4 regions of the Dietzia maris genome follow, and region 1 is predicted to be linked to each of the others. Evidence: predicted binding sites of a transcription regulator. Region 1 holds the regulator's gene; each other region holds the start of a gene.
The links. The regulator LexA, encoded in region 1, represses DNA repair genes until DNA is damaged. The targets are predictions, from matches to a motif close to CGAACANNTGTTCG.
Positions count from the first base shown of each region.

Region 2: a site for LexA is predicted at 2,532-2,545, ahead of VYL96_RS11395 (HNH endonuclease signature motif containing protein). Genes of this name have one in related genera too.
Region 3: a site for LexA is predicted at 2,737-2,750, ahead of VYL96_RS05085 (HNH endonuclease signature motif containing protein). Genes of this name have one in related genera too.
Region 4: a site for LexA is predicted at 3,584-3,597, ahead of VYL96_RS00990 (HNH endonuclease signature motif containing protein). Genes of this name have one in related genera too.

Region 1 is NZ_CP143053.1:1,873,736-1,878,780, forward strand. Features, by position in the region: gene hrpA (ATP-dependent RNA helicase HrpA) at 1-1,692, shown strand, start outside; gene nrdR (transcriptional regulator NrdR) at 1,725-2,180, opposite strand; gene VYL96_RS08620 (hypothetical protein) at 2,292-2,741, opposite strand; gene lexA (transcriptional repressor LexA) at 2,970-3,638, shown strand; gene hflX (GTPase HflX) at 3,711-5,045, opposite strand, start outside.
Region 2 is NZ_CP143053.1:2,473,599-2,478,643, forward strand. Features, by position in the region: gene VYL96_RS11385 (DUF5701 family protein) at 1-592, opposite strand, end outside; gene pgi (glucose-6-phosphate isomerase) at 644-2,302, shown strand; gene VYL96_RS11395 (HNH endonuclease signature motif containing protein) at 2,591-4,435, shown strand; gene VYL96_RS11400 (SDR family oxidoreductase) at 4,485-5,045, opposite strand, start outside.
Region 3 is NZ_CP143053.1:1,113,377-1,118,421, reverse strand. Features, by position in the region: gene nadE (NAD(+) synthase) at 1-394, shown strand, start outside; gene VYL96_RS05100 (serine hydrolase domain-containing protein) at 417-1,511, opposite strand; tRNA gene VYL96_RS05095 (tRNA-Ala) at 1,607-1,679, opposite strand; gene VYL96_RS05090 (DsbA family protein) at 1,832-2,569, opposite strand; gene VYL96_RS05085 (HNH endonuclease signature motif containing protein) at 2,797-4,731, shown strand; RNA gene ssrA (transfer-messenger RNA) at 4,852-5,045, opposite strand, start outside.
Region 4 is NZ_CP143053.1:214,059-219,103, forward strand. Features, by position in the region: gene VYL96_RS00965 (IS1380 family transposase) at 1-224, opposite strand, end outside; gene VYL96_RS00970 (hypothetical protein) at 347-724, opposite strand; gene VYL96_RS00975 (IS630 family transposase) at 810-1,952, shown strand; gene VYL96_RS00980 (patatin-like phospholipase family protein) at 2,056-3,012, shown strand; gene VYL96_RS00985 (hypothetical protein) at 3,108-3,266, opposite strand; gene VYL96_RS00990 (HNH endonuclease signature motif containing protein) at 3,643-5,045, shown strand, end outside.

The DNA.
Region 1 (5,045 bases):
TCCCGGGTGGACGCTCCCCTGGCGCGGGAGATGCTCGTCCGCCACGGGATCGTCGAGGGCCGCCTCGACACGCGCGTGCCGGTCATCCGTGAGAACGCCGAGGCCGTGGCGCAGGCGAGGGAGCTGGAGACCCGCAGCCGTCGCCGTGACCTGGTGATCGACGACGAGGCCCTGGTGGCGTTCTACCTCGAGCGGCTCCCCGGCGACATCACCTCCGGCCGTCACCTCGAGTCGTGGTGGAAGAAGCGCGGCCACCGCGATCCGGACTCGATCCGGCTGACCCCCGCCGATATCCGCACCTCGGAGGCCGCCCCCGACGCCGGCGACTTCCCGCCGTTCTGGCAGCAGGGCGACCGCCGATTCGAGTTGCGCTACGAGTTCGATCCGGGCGTCGACGCCGACGGCATCACCGTCCGCATCCCGCTACCCCAGCTGTCCTCGGTGACCACCGCCGGTTTCGAGTGGCTGGTCCCCGGTCTCCGCGAAGAGCTCTACACGGAGATGCTGCGCACCCTTCCCAAGTACCTCCGGCGGCTCTGCTCGCCGCCCGTGGAGTACGCCGCTCTGCTCGCCCGCGACGTCACCCCGCGCTCCGCTCCTCTGCCGGTGGCCCTGGCACAGGCGCTGTCCGCGCGGATCGGGACGACGGTCGACCCGCGGGAGTTCGACCCCACGCAGCTCCCCGATCACCTGCGGGTGCGGTTCGAGGTGGTCGACGGCGAGAAGGTCGTCGCGTCCGGAACGGATTTGGCGGCGCTGCGGACGCGTTTGCAGGACAAGGTGCGCGACACCCTCAACACCCGGCTCGTGCCCGACGACGGGCCGTTCCGCCAGTGGAGTGCCGACACCATCGGAGATCTCGCCCCGTCGGTCACCGGCACGGTGGACGGTGTGGAGGTGACGGTCTACCCCGCCCTGCGCGTCGATGCGGACGGCATCCACCGGGTCGCGTGCGCGACGGAGGAGGAACGCCGGACCAGGCAGGCGTCGGCGGTCCTCACGCTCATCTCGTCTGACCTCGTCTCCGCCTCCTCGATCCTGCGAGGCCGCCCGGTCGAGCAGCGACTGGCCCTGACCCAGTACCCGCACGGGGGCGTCGAGGCACTGGTCTCGGACGCCGCCCTGGCGGCGTGCGGCCGCATCATCGCCCGACGTAAGGGCGTGCCGGTGTTGACGGTGGCGGAGTTCACCGAACTGCGGGACGCCGCCAGGGCGGAGGTGCCGGGGGCCGTGGCATCGGCGATCTCGACGGTCGTGCCCGCCTTGGTGGCGGCGCAGGAGGTGTCCGTGCGTGTGGCTGAGGCCCCGGCCGAGGTCGCCGAGGCGGTGAGACCGTCACTGGAGTTCCTGGTGGGTAAGGGTTTCCTGGCGCGTCATCCGGTCGACGTGCTGCCGCACCTGGAGCGGCACGTGAAGGCGGTCGGTGTCCGACTCGACCTCGCGGAGAAGTCCCCCGCCCGACATCGGGAACTGACAGCCCGGTTGGCGCGGTCGGAGGAGACCGTCGAGGAGGCGTGCGCGGCTCTGCGGCGTCGGCCCGGCGGCGCGCGCGCGACCCGCGAGCTGCGGTGGTTGCTGGCCGAATACAGGGTGGGGTTGTTCGCCCAGTCCCTCGGCACGGCCCGCCCGGTGTCGGCCGAGCGCATCGACAAGGCGGTCGCGAACGCGCTCGCTCCCCGCGCCCGGCGTTGAGCGCCCGGCGGGTCAGACGTTCGCGCGGCGGCTCAGCGGCTCGCGCGGCGGTCTCTGAGTGCGATGATCTCGCGTTCGAAGTCGTCGGCCGAGCTGAACTGCTTGTAGACGGAGGCGAAGCGTAGGTAGCCCACCTCGTCGAGGTCCTGGAGGGGGCCGAGGATCGCGAGACCGATCTCGTGGGCGGGCACCTCGGACGCGCCGCGAGCGCGGACGGTGTCCTCCACCTGCTGGGCGAGGCGCCGCAGGGCGTCCTCATCGATGGACCGGCCTTGGCAGGCGCGGCGAACTCCCCGGACCACCTTGTCGCGACTGAAGGCCTCGGTGACACCGTTGCGTTTGAGGACCGTCAGCAGTGGCGTCTCGAGCGTCGTGAACCGGTGCCCGCACTCCGGGCACTCCCGGCGGCGCCGGATGGCCTGACCCTCGTCGACCGATCGTGAGTCGATCACCCGGGAGTCCTCGTTGTGGCATGTAGGGCAGTACATTCCCGTGTGGCCCTTCGTCGACCGGACTTCACGCCTCCCGGGACGTGGACCACGGGACGCGGGGACGATTGACCACCGTCCCCGACTCATTCTAGGAGGCAGGTGCGCCGGTCACGCGTAGGCGGGCCCGCCGAGGAACGCCACGGCCAGGAGCATGAGTATCCCGAAGGCGATGCCGCAGGCCAAGAGTGCCCAGGCGGGCACGTCATCGACGACACGGGTCGGAGCCGACGACTCGACGCGGCAGGCGCGCACACTGTCGGACGCCACCGGGCGGGCCTGGACGATCCGCCGCGGAGCCGGTGTGCGGGAGGGCGCCGGTGCGAGGGTGGCGACCCGGTCGGCGGAGGCGCCGCGGTTGGGCGAGGCGGAGTCGCGACGGCCCACCGGCCGCGCGCCGGGTCGGGTCCCGGTACGCCCACGGGTCTGACGCTCACCGGACCGGTCGGGATCCCGGCGGACACCGTCCGCGCTCGGTGCGGGAGCGCGGTGTTCTGCCGCGCAGATCTCCGTCCAGCGCGCGGTGGAGTCGGTGTGCGAGTGCATCTCCAGAATGGTCATGTCCACTCCCTGCTCGATACGGTGTGCGAAGCGGATTCGCACAACCGTATGGGTTTCTGTGTACGTCTGTTCGAATCCCGATACGCCTAGAGTTGTATCACGCGACTCCGACAAGGTCACCATTCCGCGACGAAAAACTTCGAACGTGTGTGTGGCGCTCCCCGCTGAGGGGCGATAGGGTGTACACAGATGACGACGTCGAACATCCATTCGCCGAAGGGACCCGAGATGCCGAAGCCCGACTTCGACTCACTGACAGACCGACAGAAGAGCGTGCTACTGCACATCCACGACACGGTCAAGGAGCGCGGCTATCCGCCGAGCATCCGCGAGATCGGGGACGCGGTGGGCCTGCAATCGACGTCGTCGGTAGCGCATCAGCTGCGGACCCTGGAGAAGAAGGGGTTCCTGACCCGGGATCCGCACAAGCCGCGGGCTGTCGACGTCCACGGGGTGCCCGGGCAGAAGGCCCGGGGTCGCCGGTCGCCGACCAGCGAGGTCCGTCGTCCGAGCGGAGCGGTCGAGCCCGTCTACGTCCCGGTCCTCGGCCGGATTGCTGCGGGTGGCCCCATCCTGGCCGAGCAGGCCGTGGAGGAGGTCTTCCCCCTCCCGACCGACCTCGTCGGGTCCGGGGACCTGTTCATGCTCAGGGTGGTCGGTGAGTCGATGATCGACGCGGCGATCTGCGACGGTGACTACGTCGTGGTGCGGCGGCAGAACGTAGCGGACAACGGCGATATCGTCGCCGCGATGATCGACGGTGAGGCGACCGTGAAGACCTTCCGCAAGGACTCCACGGGGGTCTGGCTCCTGCCCCACAACCCGTCCTTCAGTCCCATCCCGGGCGAGCACGCCACAATCCTGGGCAAGGTCGTCACGGTGTTCCGCAAGCTCTGAACCGGCCCTCGACGACGACGCCGCCTGCCCGGGATCGATCGGGTCAGGCGGCGTCGTCGTCGCAGGGGCCGGTCAGGCGGCCCCGTCGCGCGTACTGCTGTCCGAGACGAATTCGCCGAGCTCACCGGCCACCGAGGCGGGCAGCCGCACGACCAGGCGAGTGCCACGGTCGGTGTGCTCCTCCTCGACGACCGCACCCTCGGTGTGGACCCGTGCGACCACGTCACCCCGCGTGTACGGGACCTCTAGAGTCATCTCCATGTCACCGGAGGCCACGATCTGCATGATCCGTTCGAGCAGCTCGTCGACACCCTGCCCCGTGGCCGCCGAGACGAATACCGCGTCCGGCAGGGCGTGGTGCAGCTCGGTGAGCACCACCGGGTCGGCCGCGTCGATCTTGTTGATGACCACCAACTCGCGGGGGCGCTCGGCGTTCTGCTCCTCCACCACCTCGTTGATCACCTTGCGGACCGCCTCGATCTGACGAAGGGGGAACGCGTCCGAACCGTCCACGACGTGGAGTAGCAGCTCGGAGTCGACCACCTCCTCCAGCGTGGACCGGAACGCCTCGACCAACTGCGTGGGCAGATGCCGGACGAAGCCGACCGTGTCGGTGAACACGACCGATCGCCCGTCGGGGAGGTCGGCGCGGCGGGTGGTGGGATCGAGGGTGGCGAACAGCGCGTTCTGTACGAGGACGCCGGCGCCGGTGATCCGGTTCAGCAGGCTCGACTTGCCGGCGTTGGTGTATCCGGCGATAGCGATCGACGGAACGGGCGTGGCACGCCTGCGGTAGCGCTTGGTGTCGCGGGACTGCTTCATGCCCTTGATCTCGCGACGCAGCTTCGCCATCCGCTCGCGGATGCGGCGCCTGTCCGTCTCGATCTTCGTCTCACCGGGGCCACGGAGGCCGACGCCACCGTTGCTGCCGGCCCGGCCACCCGCCTGGCGGGAGAGCGACTCACCCCACCCGCGGAGACGAGGGAGCATGTATTCCATCTGCGCCAGGGAGACCTGCGCCTTGCCCTCGCGACTGGTCGCGTGCTGGGCGAAGATGTCGAGGATCAGCGCCGTCCGGTCGATGACCTTGACGTTGACCGCCTTCTCCAGCGCCAGGAGCTGACCCGGGGTGAGCTCACCGTCGCAGATGACGGTGTCGGCACCCGTCGCGGCGATGACGTCCTTGAGAACGCTCACCTTTCCCGAGCCGATAAAGGTCGCCGCGTCCGGCTTGTCGCGGCGCTGGATGAGAGCGTCGCAGACCTCGGAGCCCGCCGTCTCGGCGAGCTGGGCGAGCTCCGCCATCGCGGCGTCCGCCTGGGCTGCGGACCCCTCGGTCCACACGCCGACCAGTACGACCCGCTCCAGTCGGAGCTGGCGGTACTCGGCGTCGTTGACGTCCTGGAG
Region 2 (5,045 bases), 600 kb from region 1:
TGCCGTCGCGGCCGGTGCCGCCGCTGATCCACAGCGCGGGCGTGCGGGAGTCCAGTCCGCCGGTCGGCTTGGGCTTGCGCGAGCCGATACACATGAAGCACGCGCCCGGCTCGAACGCGTCGGGCTGCTGCAGTACCCAGCTGATCCCCTCGGAGACGGTCAGCGGAGTGCGTCCGCGGGCGGTCAGAGCCGCGTGCGCGTCGGTGGGGGTCCAGTCCAGCATGTCGTCGCCGCGGGTGACGTCGTCGAGGAGGTACAGCGGCGCGTCGGGGAGGGTGATGTCGTCGGTGGGTGTGAAGTCGGCGAGGTCGGTCATGTCGACGACGACGAAGCCCGCCCTCCCGTCGCGGCGCATGAGTGCCGCCAGTCGCGCGGCCGACAGGAGTGAGGGGTGGACGGCCAGCACGGCTCCGCCACCGATCCGCCCGTCACCGGGTCCGGCGGCCAACGCGCGGGCGTGGTCCCGCAGCTGATCGGCACCGATCCCGGCGAACTCCGGCACGCGGAGTGCGACGAGGCGCTCGGCCTGCGCGGTAACAGAGGAGGCGATGGGGAAGGCCGGTGCAGAATCGGCTGGAGTTACGGGGGTCACATCCCCTGAACAGTGGGCAGCGCGTTCGTATTCCCGGCTAATCTCGCAGCCATGACCGACATCAGCACGACGGAGCAGTGGGCAGCGGTCGAGGGTCTGGTCCCCTCGATCGGCGAGGTGACGTTGCGCGAACTGTTCGACGCCGATCCCGAACGCGGTCGCCGGATGTCGGTCACGGCGGGCGACCTGCACGTGGACCTGTCCAAGCACCTGGTCACCGACGAGATCCTGCACGCCCTCACCGAACTGGCCCACGCCGCCAGGCTTCCGGCGCAGCGAGCGGCAATGTTCCGGGGCGACCGCATCAACACGACCGAGGACCGGTCCGTCCTCCACACGGCGCTCAGGCTCCCGGCCGATGCCGAGCTCGTCGTCGACGGCTCCGACGTGGTGGCCGACGTCCACGCGGTCCTGGCGCGCATGACCGATCTCGCCGACCGCGTCCGCTCGGGCGAGTGGACCGGGTACACGGGCGAGCGGATCGACACGGTGGTCAACATCGGCATCGGCGGCTCGGACCTCGGCCCGGTGATGGTGGACGCCGCGCTACGCGATCTCCAGACCGCCGGGATCCGCGCGCGCTACGTCTCGAACGTCGACCCCGCGGACCTCACCGCCACCCTCGCCGAGATCGACCCGGCCACCACGCTGGTCGTGGTCGCCTCCAAGACGTTCACGACGCAGGAGACCATGGCCAACGCGCATGCGGCGCGGCGGCACTTCATCGAGGCCCTGGGGTCGGAGGACGCGATCGCCTCTCACTTCGTCGCCGTCTCGACCGCCGCGGACAAGGTCGCCGACTTCGGCATCGCCCCGGACAACATGTTCGGTTTCTGGGACTGGGTCGGCGGCCGCTACTCGGTGTCCTCCGCGATCGGGCTGTCGGTGATGATCACGGCGGGCCCGCCGGCGTTCATCGAGATGCTCGAGGGTTTCCACACCATGGATCTGCATTTCGCCACCGAGGCGCCCGAGCACAACGCGCCCGTCCTCATGGCCCTGCTGGGGATCTGGTACACGTGCTTCCTCGGCGCGCAGTCCAAGGCCGTCATCCCCTACGCTCAGGATCTCCACCGGTTCCCCGCCTATCTGCAGCAGCTCACCATGGAGTCCCTCGGCAAGTCCGTGCGCCTCGACGGTTCGGACGTCACCTACCCGACGGGCGAGGTCTACTGGGGCGAGCCCGGCACGAACGGTCAGCACGCCTTCTTCCAGCTGCTCCACCAGGGCACCCAGCTCGTGCCCGTCGACTTCATCGGCGTGGCGCGGCCGGCCGCGGACCTCGACGCCGACGTCCCCGGCGCGGCGGGACCCGTCTCGATGCACGACATGCTCATGGCGAACCTCTTCGCCCAGTCGCGGGTGCTGGCCTTCGGCAAGACCGAGGAGGAGGTTCTCGCCGACGGCGTCGATCCCGCCCTCGCCCCGCACAAGGTCATGCCCGGCAACCGGCCCTCGACCACGATCCTCGCGCCGTCCCTGTCCCCGAGCGTCGTGGGCCAGCTCATCGCGCTGTACGAGCACGTCGTGTTCACCCAGGCGGCGATCCTGGGCATCAACGCGTTCGACCAGTGGGGCGTGGAGCTGGGCAAGGCGCAGGCCGGTGAGCTGCTCTCCGCCCTCACCGCCGAGACCCACCCCGAGCCGGGCTTCGACTCCTCCACGGACTCACTCGTCGAGATCTACCGAGAGGCCCGCGGGCGGCGCTGACGGCGGCTCGGCCGGCGCTGACGTGGGCCCGGCCGGCGCCACCACCGCCCAGCTCTTCACCCCGGGCGACCCCGGCTCGCACCGGCGTGTCCCGCGCCGCGCCGCGAGTCCGCGAACCCTCTCCCCTGTTGGCCGTCGGCCCTCGTCACCGCCCAGAATCTCCCGACGCACTGTCGCCGCCTTCGACTGACACGTACCCCTTGTGGTGTCGAACACGTGGACGTAGGATAGAACATGTATTCGAGACGGCCGCGGTGCGGCCGCACAGTCGACCACAGGGGGTGGGGCATGGACGGCGATTCCGAGCGCACGGCCGGCAGCCCCGCGTCCCCTGCCGGCCCTGCCGATTCGTCCGGCTCTGCAGGCTCATCCGACCCTGCCGGCTCGTCCGGCCCGGCGGCGTTGACGGGGTTGACGGCGGCGGCGCGGGCCGGGTGGGCGGCGGAGAACCGCGCGGCCGCGCAGCGCCTGGTCGCCTGCTACGCGCTGCTGCAGGAATGCTGGCGCGAGTACGGCCACGGTATCGACGGCAGCCACGAGGCCCGCCCCGGCCACGCCGTCGTCGACGGGCTCGTCGCCGCGGCCGGCTATGTGGTGGCGGCGATGTCCATCTCCGCCAGGCGCGCGGAGAAGATGCTGTCCTTCTCCTGGGAACTGCACACCCGCTACCCGGCCATCCTCGAGGCCATGGCCGCCGGACTGATGGAACAACGCGTCGCCGAACTGCTGGCCCGGCAGATGGCCACCGTCCGCGGGGACGTGTTGGAGCAGGTCCAGCGCCAGGTCGTCGAGGACTACCTCAACGGTGTCGCCGCCGGTATCCGCCTGGGCGACAAGGCCCTGCGCGATGAGGTCGACGCCGTCATCGGCCGCCACGACCCCGACGCCATCCGGCTGCGCAAAGAAGACGCCAGCCGCACCCGCGGGGTGCGCATCGGCAAGGGCGTCGACGGCATGTCCAGCGTCTCCGCCCTGCTGGCCACCGAGGAAGCCGCCGTGTTGGCCGAAGCCCTCGACCAACGCGTCGCCGAACACCAGGCCGCCGACGACGACACGGCCGCCGCCCCGGACGGGCCTGAGCCGGAGCCGAACTACTCCAAGGCAGAACGCCGCGCCGACGCCCTGATGTCCCTGATCTGCGGCGACACCCCCACCCACCCCGACACCACCACCGACGGCGCTGACGGCGGCGCGAGCGCGCCCGCCACCGGCGGCACCGGTCAGGCGCCGGTGTTGCGGCCGAAGGTCACCGTCATCGCCACCGGAGACAACGGCCGCGACGAACACGGGGCGCGGGTGGAGTTCACCCGCACCGGCGAGGCGGCCCTGCAGACCCTGATGGAGATGCTCGCCACCTCGGATGGGGCCACCTTCGAGCAGGTCGATCCCCGCATCGGCGCCGCCGACGAGGCGAGCGCGGCCCTGAGATACCGGCCGAGCGCCGAGTTGGCGCGCCGGGTCCGGCTCCGCGACGGCACCTGCCGCCACCCCGGGTGCGCGATCCCCGCCGATGACTGTGATCTGGATCATGTGGTGCCGTTCAATCATGCCGACCCCGCCGCCGGCGGCCAGACGGTGGAGGCGAATCTGGTGGCCCAGTGCCGGCGCCATCACCGGTTCAAAACCTTCTCCGACTGGACCTACCAGCTCCAACCCGACGGCACCCTGATCGTGACCACCCCCGACGGCACCGTCATGCTCACCCGCCCCGACGGGCCGCTGGCCCAGCATCGGCGCGAGCACCAACGCGACGAGGCCGAGGCCTGGGGCCGTCAGCAACGCCGCAACCCCAGCCCCGTCTACGGGGCCGGGGTCCTGGACGAGGCGACCTACTTCGCCCGCCGCGCCCAACGCCTGGCCCGCGAACGCGCCCGCACCGCCGCCCGCAACGCAGCCGAGTCGACCACGCCGCCACCTGAGGCCGCGGATACGCCCACCGGCAGCGCGCCCGCACCCGACCCCACCACCCCGGACTCGAGCCCGGCCCCGGCCCCGCGCGGGAGGGTGACCCCAGCCGAGGCAAGTCGCTGGTGGCAACGCAACAAACCCACCGACAGCGCCCTGGAAAAAGCCATCCTCCACGCCCTCCACGAGCACCTCGACGAACTCCTCCAACCACCACCACCCTTCTGAGGCGGGAGGAAGTGCGAGCCCGAGGTGATGCCGCGGCGACCTGGCGACCTCAGACGAAGCGACGGCTGACCTTCTCCGGAAGCAGCGTGAGCAGCGGGCCGATCGCCTTCCACGGCTTGGCCGGGACGAGCGCGCGGACAGGCTCCGCATCGATCGTCTTGACCAGCGCATCGACGCCTTCGTCGAACTCCGTCATCAGCGCCGTCTTCACCGATCGGTTGATGTCCGTCCGGATGTAACCGGGCAGGATGTCCGTCACCTTGATGCGGCTGCCGGCGCTGTCGAGCTCGGCGTACATCCCCTGCGCCAGGGCCGAGACGAACGCCTTGGTGGCGCCGTACGTGTTCTGCGCCTTGGGCATCCCCCGCAGCGAGCTCACCGACGAGATGAACACCAAGTGTCCCTCACCGCGGGCGAGCAGCAGCTCAGTCGCCGCCTCGGCCTGGTTGAGAGTGCCGATCACGTTCACCATCGCGGTCTCGCGATTGGCGTGCGCCTTGCCCGTGCCGATCGAAGCTCCCTTGCCCAGCCCGGCATTGAGCACGAACCGGTCGATCCCGCCGAGCTCGGCGTCCAGCTCGCCGAAGACCCGCTCCACCGCATCCGCGTC
Region 3 (5,045 bases), 760 kb from region 1:
CCAGTACGCCGTGGCCGGGCAGGTGAACCACCTCGTCGTCGGCACCGATCACGCCGCCGAGGCGGTGACCGGCTTCTTCACAAAGTACGGCGACGGCGGCGTCGACCTGACCCCCCTGACCGGTCTCACCAAGCGCCAGGGCGCCGCGCTCCTGCGCCACCTCGGCGCGCCCGAGTCCACCTGGCGCAAGGTCCCCACCGCCGACCTGGAGGACGACAGGCCCGGCTTACCCGACGAGGTCGCGCTCGGCGTCACCTACGCGCAGATCGACGACTACCTCGAGGGGCGCGAGGGTGTCCCGACCGACGCCGCCGCCCGCATCGAGTCCCTGTTCCTCGGCTCACGGCACAAGCGCACCGCCCCCGCCACGCCGCTCGACACGTGGTGGCGCTGACCGGCTCAGTGCCGCTGATCGCTCAGCCCAGCAGCGACCACACCGTCTCCAGCGCCTCCGCCGTGCCGGGCACGTCGAAGGCCTGCGAGGTGAACACCGCCGCGGACCGGCCGGCACGGCGGTCGACGTAGCCGATCGTGCCCAGTCCCCCGGCCCAGCCCACCGTCCCGTCGGGGCGGACCTCGACCTGGAACCCGTAACCACATCCGGGCTCCAGGAACCCCTCGGCGGAGGCCCGCTGGCGCTCGGTGAGGTGGTCGGAGGTCATCAACCGCGCGCTCTCCGCGCCGATGAGCGGACCGCCGTCGACGAGTACGTCCAGGATCGCCAGGTAGTCGTGCACCGTCCCGGCGAGCCCGCAGGCGAGGGAGTCGAACACCGGCCGGGCCGTGAGCCTGGCCGAGGTGTTCACCGGCGCCACCCGGCCGTCGGGCCCGAGTCCGTACGTGACGACCAGTCGGTCCGGATCGGCCGTGAACCCGGTGTCGGTCAGACCGAGGGGCCCGGTGACGTGTTCGGCGACCAGCTCCCCCACCGACGCGCCTGTGGCGCGGGCGAGAAGGACTCCGAGGATGTCACTGCACGTGTGGTACCACCACCCGCCGCCCGGCTGTCCGGCGAACGGGAGCTCGGCGAGCCTGCGCAGGTACTCCCCCGGCGGGACGGCCGGTGCGTACGGGCCGGGCGCGACCCCTCTGACGGCCATGGCCTCGCCCAGGTCGGGGTTGCGTACCGGCCACCCGACGCCGGCGGTCATCGTGAGCAGGTCCCGGACCGTGACAGGTCTTTCAGCCGGTACCGTCCGGTCCAGCAGCCCGTCGGGTTCGGCCAGCACCCGCGGCCGTGCGAGCTCGGGCAGCTGCGCGTCCACCGGATCGTCGAGGGCGATCACGCCACGCTCCACCAGCCGCATCGTGAGGATGCCCGCGATCGGTTTGGTGTTGGAGGACAGCGGGAACACCGCATCCTCGCGCATTGGGGACCCGCCCATGGACCGCGTACCGCCCGCGGCGAGACGTGTGTGTCCGTCCTGCCGGACGCCGCAGACGTACCCGATCAGTCGGCCGGCGTCGACGAGCTCGTCGAGCACGGCGGCGATCTCCCGCGGCTCCGCCATGTACCGACCCTACGTCCGCACGAACCGCCGCGGAAGACGGCGAAATGACGAGATCCCGGGCGGTCGTCTCCGACCTCCCGGGATCTCGTCCTCGGTGGAGCTAAGGGGACTCGAACCCCTGACCCCCACACTGCCAGTGTGGTGCGCTACCAGCTGCGCCATAGCCCCGTATCCATTTCTCTGCCGTTCCCCTCTCGGTGACCGGCCCGACTTAAGTTACACCACCACGGTCCGGCCTTCCAAATCGGCCCCAGCCCCGCCGGAAAAGGCGAGGCCGGGCACGAAAACGGTGGGCGCGTGGCCCGCGAGACCGCAGAGGATCAGGCGACGATCTCCTGCAGCCAGGCGGCGTTCGCGAGGTCCACGACCTCACCTTCGAACGCGACGGTCGGGGTCGACACGCGATCGGTGATCTCCCGGATGGTCTGCTGGGCGTTGTCCGCACTGTCGGAGGCCTTGTCCATGCCGCCGTTAGTCTCCACGTTGCCGATGCACTCGACCGTGTCCGGGTTCGCACCGGCCTCCTCGGCGATCCCGGCGAGTTCCTGCGCCGAGAGGTCGCCGCCACCCTCGGCGGGCTGCTGGGCGAAGAAGGCGTTCTTGACGTCGAAGAACACGGGCAGGGAGTCCTTCGCCGCGACGCACTGGACGGCCGCCAGGGCGCGCGTGGAGTACTCGCCCGACCCCGACTGGCCGTTGAGGAAGTTGAGGGTGTGGAACTCGACCCGCAGATCCCCGGCCTCGACGGCCTCGGAGATGGACTCGCCGTACTGCGCCTCGAAAGAGCCGCAGGCGGGGCACATGTAGTCCTCCCAGACCTGGATGGTCGGGGCGTCCTGCTGCCCCACGATCACCACGCCGGTGTCCGTGATCTCGATCTGCTCGTCGGCGGTCTCACCGAACGTGATGGGGTTGGCCTCGCCGCCCCTCTGGGCCATCCAGACCACTCCACCGAGGACTACCACCGCGACCGCGATGAGCGCGACGACGGTGATGATCATCCCGTTGTTGGACTTGGTCTGCAGCACTTTGGTGCTCTTGTTGGGCTTGGCGTTCACGTGTCCGCGGGCCTTTCTCTACTGGGAGACCGTCGACCCCTTCCGGGTGACCGGCACTAGGGAAAGGGTACCGAAGCCTTGGTCACCGACCCCCTGGGTGCACGTGCGCCGGCACCGTCAGCGATACAGACGAAGCTCTTGTGGTGTCGAACACGTGGACGTAGACTAGAACACGTATTCGAGACAAGTCGCGGCGCGGCCGCACGGTCGATCACGGGGGGTGGGGCATGGACGGCGATCCCGAGCGCGCGGCCGGTGGCCCCACTGGCGCGTCCGGTGCTGCCGGCTCGTCCGGCCGTGCCGGCTCGTCCGGCCGTGCCGGCTCGTCCGGTGACGGCGCCGCCGCGGCGATGACGGGCCTGACGGCGGCGGCGCGGGCCGGGTGGGCGGCCGAGAATCGCGCGGCGGCGCAGCGTCTGGTGGCCTGTTACGCGCTGCTGCAGGAGTGTTGGCGCGAGTACGGCCACGGTATCGACGGCAGCCACGAGGCCCGCCCCGGCCACGCGGTGGTCGACGGCCTCGTCGCCGCCGCCGGCTACGTGGTGGCGGCGATGTCCATCTCCGCCAGACGCGCGGAGAAGATGCTGTCCTTCTCCTGGGAACTACACACCCGCTACCCGGCGATCCTCGAAGCCATGGCCGCCGGACTGATGGAACAACGCGTCGCCGAACTGCTCGCCCGGCAGATGGCCACCGTCCGCGGCGACGTGCTGGAGCAGGTCCAACGCCAGGTCGTCGACGACTACCTCAACGGCATCGCCGCCGGCATCCGACTGGGCGACAAGGCCCTACGCGATGAGATCGACGCCGTCATCGGCCGCCACGACCCCGACGCCATCCGGCTACGCAAAGAAGACGCCAGCCGCACCCGCGGCGTACGCATCGGCAAAGGCGTCGACGGCATGTCCAGCGTCTCCGCCCTGCTGGCCACCGAGGAAGCCGCCGTGTTGGCCGAGGCCCTCGACCAGCGGGTCGCCGAACACCAGGCCGCCGACGCCGACACCACCGCCGCGGCTGCCGGCCGGGCCGCCGACCCCGACACCGACCCGGACGAGCCGGCCGAGCCGGAGCCGAACTACTCCACAGCCGAACGCCGCGCCGACGCCCTGATGTCCCTGATCTGCGGCGACACCCCCAATCGCCCCGACGCTGCCAACGCTTCCGATGACGCCGCGAGCACAGACGATGCCGCCGACGGCGCCGTGGGCGCGCCCGCCGGCGCCGGCGGCGGTCCGGCTCCGGTGTTGCGGCCGAAGGTCACCGTCATCGCCACCGGCGACAACGGCCGCGACGAACACGGCGCGCGGGTGGAGTTCACCCGCACCGGCGAAGCCGCCCTGCAGACCCTGCTGGAAATGCTCGCCACCTCGGATGGGGCCACCTTCGAGCAGGTCGATCCCCGCCTCGGCGCCGCCGACGACACCGACGCCGCCCTGAGATACCGGCCCGGTGCCCAGTTGGCGCGCCGTGTCCGGCTCCGCGACGGCACCTGCCGCCACCCCGGGTGCACGATCCCGGCCGACGACTGCGACCTGGATCATGTGGTGCCGTTCAACCACGCCGACCCCGCCGCCGGCGGCCAGACCATCGAGGCGAACCTGGTGGCCCAATGCCGGCGCCACCACCGGTTCAAAACCTTCTCCGACTGGACCTACAAGCTCCAACCCGACGGCACCCTGATCGTGACCACCCCCGACGGCACCGTCATGCTCACCCGCCCCGACGGCCCGCTGGCCCACTACCGGCGCGAACAACAACGCGACGAAGCCGATGCCTGGGCACGCCAGCAACGCCGCAACCCCAGCCCCGTCTACGGGGCCGGGGTCCTAGACGAGGCCACCTACTTCGCCCGCCGCGCCCAACGCCTGGCCCGCGAACGCGCCCGCACCGCCGCCCGCAACACCGCCGAAGCCACCGACACCGCACCGACCGCGCCGCCACCCGACACCGGCGCCGAGGCAGCCGAGACCGCCCCAGACCCGAACGCGGGTCCGGACTCGAACACGGCCCCGGGCCCGGCCCCGCGTGAGCGTATGACCCCCGCCGCGGCCAGCCGCTGGTGGCAACGCAACAAACCCACCGACAGCACCCTCGAAAAAGCCATCCTCCACGCCCTCCACGAGCACCTCGACGAACTCCTCCAACCACCACCACCCTTCTGAGGCGGGAGGGAGTCAGCGCCGGCGGTCGGCGCGCGAACGGACTCTGCATCGATCGTTCCGAGCAACACCCTGAAATGCACTGAACCCCCGGTCGTCGAGACGACCGGGGGTTCAGTCCGATTGTGGAGCTGCCGGGAATTGAACCCGGGTCCTCCGCAGCATCGGCAGGGCTTCTCCGTGCGCAGTCCGCGTTGGCCTCTACTCGGATCTCGCCCTCATGCGGACGTGTTGGCGATGACGATCCCAGTCACTGTGAGTTGTCCCGACCCACCCCGTGACCGGGTGAGCCGGTGATCCCTCTAGATGATGCCGGG
Region 4 (5,045 bases), 1.7 Mb from region 1:
ATCGCATCCGCGCCATCGGCGACCGCGACGGCCAGATCGGTCAGCACCTGGCCCGGGGAGTGGACCCACGCCCCGCGGTAGGTGTCCGCCAGAGCGTCCTCGAGCGCGGTGACCAGGCCCGTGCGCTCGGCGAGCTCCCGCAGCATCCCCAACCCTGCGTGCGAGACAACACCCGACCCGTCCGCACTGACCTTCAACCGCCGAAACGACCCGCTAGACTTCATCTGGGAAGTGCTCCTCGAACTGAACCGATGTGGACCTTAGATAAGTCACATCATCCCAGCTCCGGAGCACTTCCCACGTCATTTCCAAGACCAGACCTCACGGCCCCCGTGAAAGACCGAGGCTAGTGGGCATCTCCGTTAGTTCGTCGGGGGTCGGTGAGCCAGGCGGTGGGGTCGCCGAGATAGAGGCCGCAGGCGGTGTCGAGGGCTTCTGCGGGAGTGCCTGAGGGCCATCCGTTTGGCAGGGCGGCTTGCTGGTAGTCGTCGTGGCTGGCGCGGTAGATCGCAAAACCCCACTGGCTGGCTGACCCGGCGTAGCGCAGCCGGCAGAGCTTGACTTCGTCCCCGTCGGTCAAGGTGGCATCGATGTAGGCGAATCCGGCCCGGTAACGGGTGTGCAGGGCCTGGATCTGGGGCCACCGTTCGGCAGCGCGGGCCAGCAACTTCTGTCGCAATGAGGTCTGGGTCGACTCGGGGATCTTGGCCATGATCTCCATCATCGCCTCCACCAGTTTTCGCCCTCGGCTTTCGGGGTGTTCCGGCGTGGCGGCTCGGCGGGCGCCGCTGGATGGGTCAGAAATGGATATGCCTCCCACCAGCGCCGATATCGTCGTCCTCACCGCCAAGGAACGCGACGCGTTGACCCGCCGCGCGCACGCTGCCCGCTGTGCTCACCGTGACGTACTGCGAGCCCGGATCGTCCTCGCCGCCGCCGACGGTGACGCCAACGCTGCGATCGCTCGTGAGGTCGGGGTATGTCAGGACACGGTGCGCCAGTGGCGGCATCGCTTCTGTCTCGAGCGCCTTGAGGGGCTCAAAGATCGGCCCCGCTCGGGACGACCGCGAGTGTTCACCCCCGTCGAGGTCGCCCAGGTCAAAGCGCTGGCGTGTACGCGTCCGGCTGACCACGGTCTGCCGCTGACCCGATGGTCGGCCGCCGAGTTGAGAGCCCACGCCGTGGCCACAGGGCTGGTGCGCCCCGTGGCGCCGTCGACGATCGGGCGCTGGCTGGCCGCAGATGCGATCAAGCCGTGGCAGCACCGATCGTGGATCTTCCCCCGCGACCCGGACTTCGCCGCCAAGGCCGCCCGGGTGCTGGACCTGTACCACCGCCGATGGAACGGCGTTGCTCTCGGCGACGATGAGTACGTCATCAGTGCGGACGAAAAATCACAGCTCCAAGCCCTCAAACGCCGTCACGCCGAGACTCCCTCCGGGCCCGGTCAGCCGCGGCGCGTGGAGTTCGAGTACCGCCGCGGTGGGACGTTGGCCTACTTCGCCGCCTACGACGTCCACCAGGCCCGCGTGATGGGGATGACCGCACCCAAGACAGGGATCGCCCCGTTCACCGAACTGGTCGAGCAGGTGATGACCCAAGAGCCATACGCATCCGCGAAGCGAGTGTTCTGGGTCGTCGACAACGGCTCATCCCACGCAGGTCAGGCCTCGAAAGACCGGATGCGTCATGCGTTTCCCAACGCGGTCCTGGTGCACCTTCCGGTGCACGCCTCGTGGCTCAACCAGGTCGAAATCTACTTCTCGATCCTGCAGCGCAAAGCCATCGCCACCGGCGACTTCGCAGACCTCGACGATCTCGCCGCACGCATCCTCGCGTTCCAGGATCGCTACAACCGAAGCGCCGAACCGTTCGGCTGGAAGTACACCCGCGACGACCTCAACCGCCACCTCGACCGCCTCAACAACGACGGCACCCTCCGCGCAGCATGACCCCCGACGAACTAACGGAGATGCCCACTAGTAACGGGGAGGCGGCTGCGCCACTGAACCTCCACCGCCGGACCCCCGTACCCGGACCTCCTACTCTGGGGGAGTGACTGATGCGGGACCGAGACAGACGCGCGCCGGCGGGCGGGGTGGGAAACCGACCGGGGCGCGACCGGAGACGCTGGAGCCGACCGCCCCGGATGTCGCCCTGCTCTTCGAGGGCGGGGGTATGCGAGCGGTCCACACGGCGGGCGTGGTCGAGACCCTGATCGAGGCAGGGATCCACACCGGTCTTGCCGCCGGGATCTCGGCGGGGTCGTCTCATCTGGCCAACTACGTCTCCCGTGACGCGGTGCGCGCCCGGAAGAGTTTCGTGGAGATGGCCGCGGACCCGAACTTCGGGGACTGGCGCAGCTTCGCGCGTGGCAAGGGGTTGTTCAACGCGGAGTACATCTACGAGCAGGCCGGCCTGCCGGATCAGGTGCTGCCGTATGACTTCGAGACGTTCGAGGCGAGTGGTACCGCTGCGCGGATCGGGACATTCCGGTGCTCGGATGGCGAGACGGTCTTCTGGACCGAGGACGACGTCGAGTCGATGGCCGACCTGATGCGGATGGTGCGGTCGTCGTCGACCATGCCGGTGTGGATGCCGCCGGTGCTCATCGACGGCGAGTACTACGTCGACGGGGCTCTGGGCCATGACGGTGGGATCCCGTTGTCGGCGGCGCGCGAGGCGGGGTTCGAGAAGTTCCTCATCGTGCTCACTCAGCCGGAGGGGTACCGGAAGATCCCGCCCCGTCGACTGACGCCGTTCTATCGCTCGTATTTCCGCCGCTTCCCGGCGGTGGGGGAGGCGCTGCTGCATCGCTGGGCGCTGTACAACGAGACGCTCGACGAGATCGAGGAGCTGGAGAAGTCGGGCGACGCGCTGGTCTTCCGACCGGAGCGGGTGACGATCAGGAGCTACGAGCGCCGGGTCGACCGGCTCGCGGAGGCGTACGTCTCGGGACGCGAGCAGGCCCGCCGTGAGGTCGACAGCTGGCTGGAGTTCTGCGGACTCTGAGAAGACCTGTCCCGCCGCTCCGGAGAGGCCCGGAAATGCGCGACGCCGCGGTCGTGTTCAGGGCACGATCGCGGCGAAGCGGGAAGGGGTGTGACTCAGGAGCCGAAGATCTCCGCGCCGCCACCGAGCGTGAAGAGGATGTACGAGGGAAGGCGGAGCAGGCCGTCGATTGCGGCCGAGCCGACGCCACCCGCGGGGAGGAGGTCAGCGGACCCTTCGGAGAGGTCGAACCAGAAGTCAGAAATCTCGCCCATGTCGTGCCCTTTCGACGTGACGTGCCCACTGTCTGTGGGCTACACCACCAGAAGTTACGACCGCCCTGAGTGCCGTGCCACCGCGAAAGTCACATATTCCCCGGCTTGGTCGCCAGCTAAGGAATTTGCGAACTGTCGACCTGCTAAATGATCGGTTCGTGAAGAAATGGCCTCGCTAAGTAACTTTCGCTCAATTCCGGCGACCGGGTACTCCGCGAATGAGCGACAGGGGACTTCTCGGATCGATCGCGCTACGCGACGCAGTTCCCGGCAATTCGGACGAAGCCCTTGTGGTGTCGAACACGCATGCGTAGACTAGAACACGTATTCGAGACAGGTCGCGGCGCGGCCGCACGGCGGACCACGGGGGTGGGGCATGGACGGCGATCCCGGTCGCACGACCGGTAACCCCGCTGCCGCGTTGGCAGGCCTGACGACGGCGGCGCGCGAAGGCTGGGCCGCCGAGAACCGCGCGGCCGCGCAGCGTCTGGTCGCTTGTTACGCGCTGCTGCAGGAGTGTTGGCGTGAGTACGGGCACGGTATCGACGGCAGTCACGAGGCCCGTCCCGGCCACGCTGTTGTGGACGGGCTCGTCGCCGCGGCCGGGTATGTGGTGGCGGCGATGTCCATCTCGGCCAGGCGCGCGGAGAAGATGCTGTCCTTCTCCTGGGAACTACACACCCGCTACCCGGCGATCCTGGAAGCCATGGCCGCCGGCCTGATGGAGCAGCGCGTCGCCGAACTGCTGGCCCGGCAGATGGCCACCGTCCGCGGGGATGTCCTCGAGCGGGTCCAACGCCAGGTTGTCGAGGACTACCTCAACGGTGTCGCCGCCGGTATCCGCCTGGGCGACAAGGCCCTGCGCGATGACATCGACGCCGTCATCGGCCGCCACGACCCCGACGCCATCCGCCTACGCAAAGATGACGCCAGCCGCACCCGCGGCGTGCGATTCAACAAAGGCGTCGACGGCATGTCCACCGTCTCCGCCCTGCTGGCCACCGAGGAAGCCGCCGTCCTGGCCGAGGCCCTCGACCAGCGGGTCGCCGAACACCAGGCCGCCGACACTGGCGCAGCCGCCGCGGCCGACCCGGATGCCCCGGGCGAGCCGGAGCCGCAGTACTCCGCGGCCGAACGTCGCGCCGACGCACTGATGTCCCTGATCTGCGGCGACACCCCCACCCACACCGACACCACCACCGACGACGCCAGCGGCGCGGACGGCGGCTCGAGCGCCTCCACCGGCGCCAGCGGCAACGGTGGCCGGGAGCAGGGTCAGGCGCCGGTGTTGCGGCCGAAGGTCACCGTTATCGCCACCGGCGATAACGGCCGCGACGAACACGGCGCGCGGGTGGAGTTCACCCGCACCGGCGAAGCGGCCCTGCAGACCCTGATGGAGATGCTCGCCACCTCCGATGGCGCCTCCTTCGAGCAGGTCGACCCCCGCATCGGCGCCGCCGACGAGGCGAACGCGGCCCTGAGATACCGGCCGAGTGCCGAGTTGGCGCGGCGGGTCCGGCTCCGCGACGGCACCTGCCGCCACCCCGGGTGCGCGATCCCGGCCGATGACTGCGACCTGGATCATGTGGTGCCGTTCAATCACGCCGACCCCGTCGCCGGCGGCCTGACGGTGGAGGCGAATCTGGTCAGTCAGTGCCGGCGCCATCACCGGTTCAAAACGTTCTGCGACTGGACCTACAAGCTCCAGCCCGACGGCACGCTGATCGTGACCGCCCCCGACGGCACCGTCATGCTCACCCGCCCCGACGGGCCGCTGGC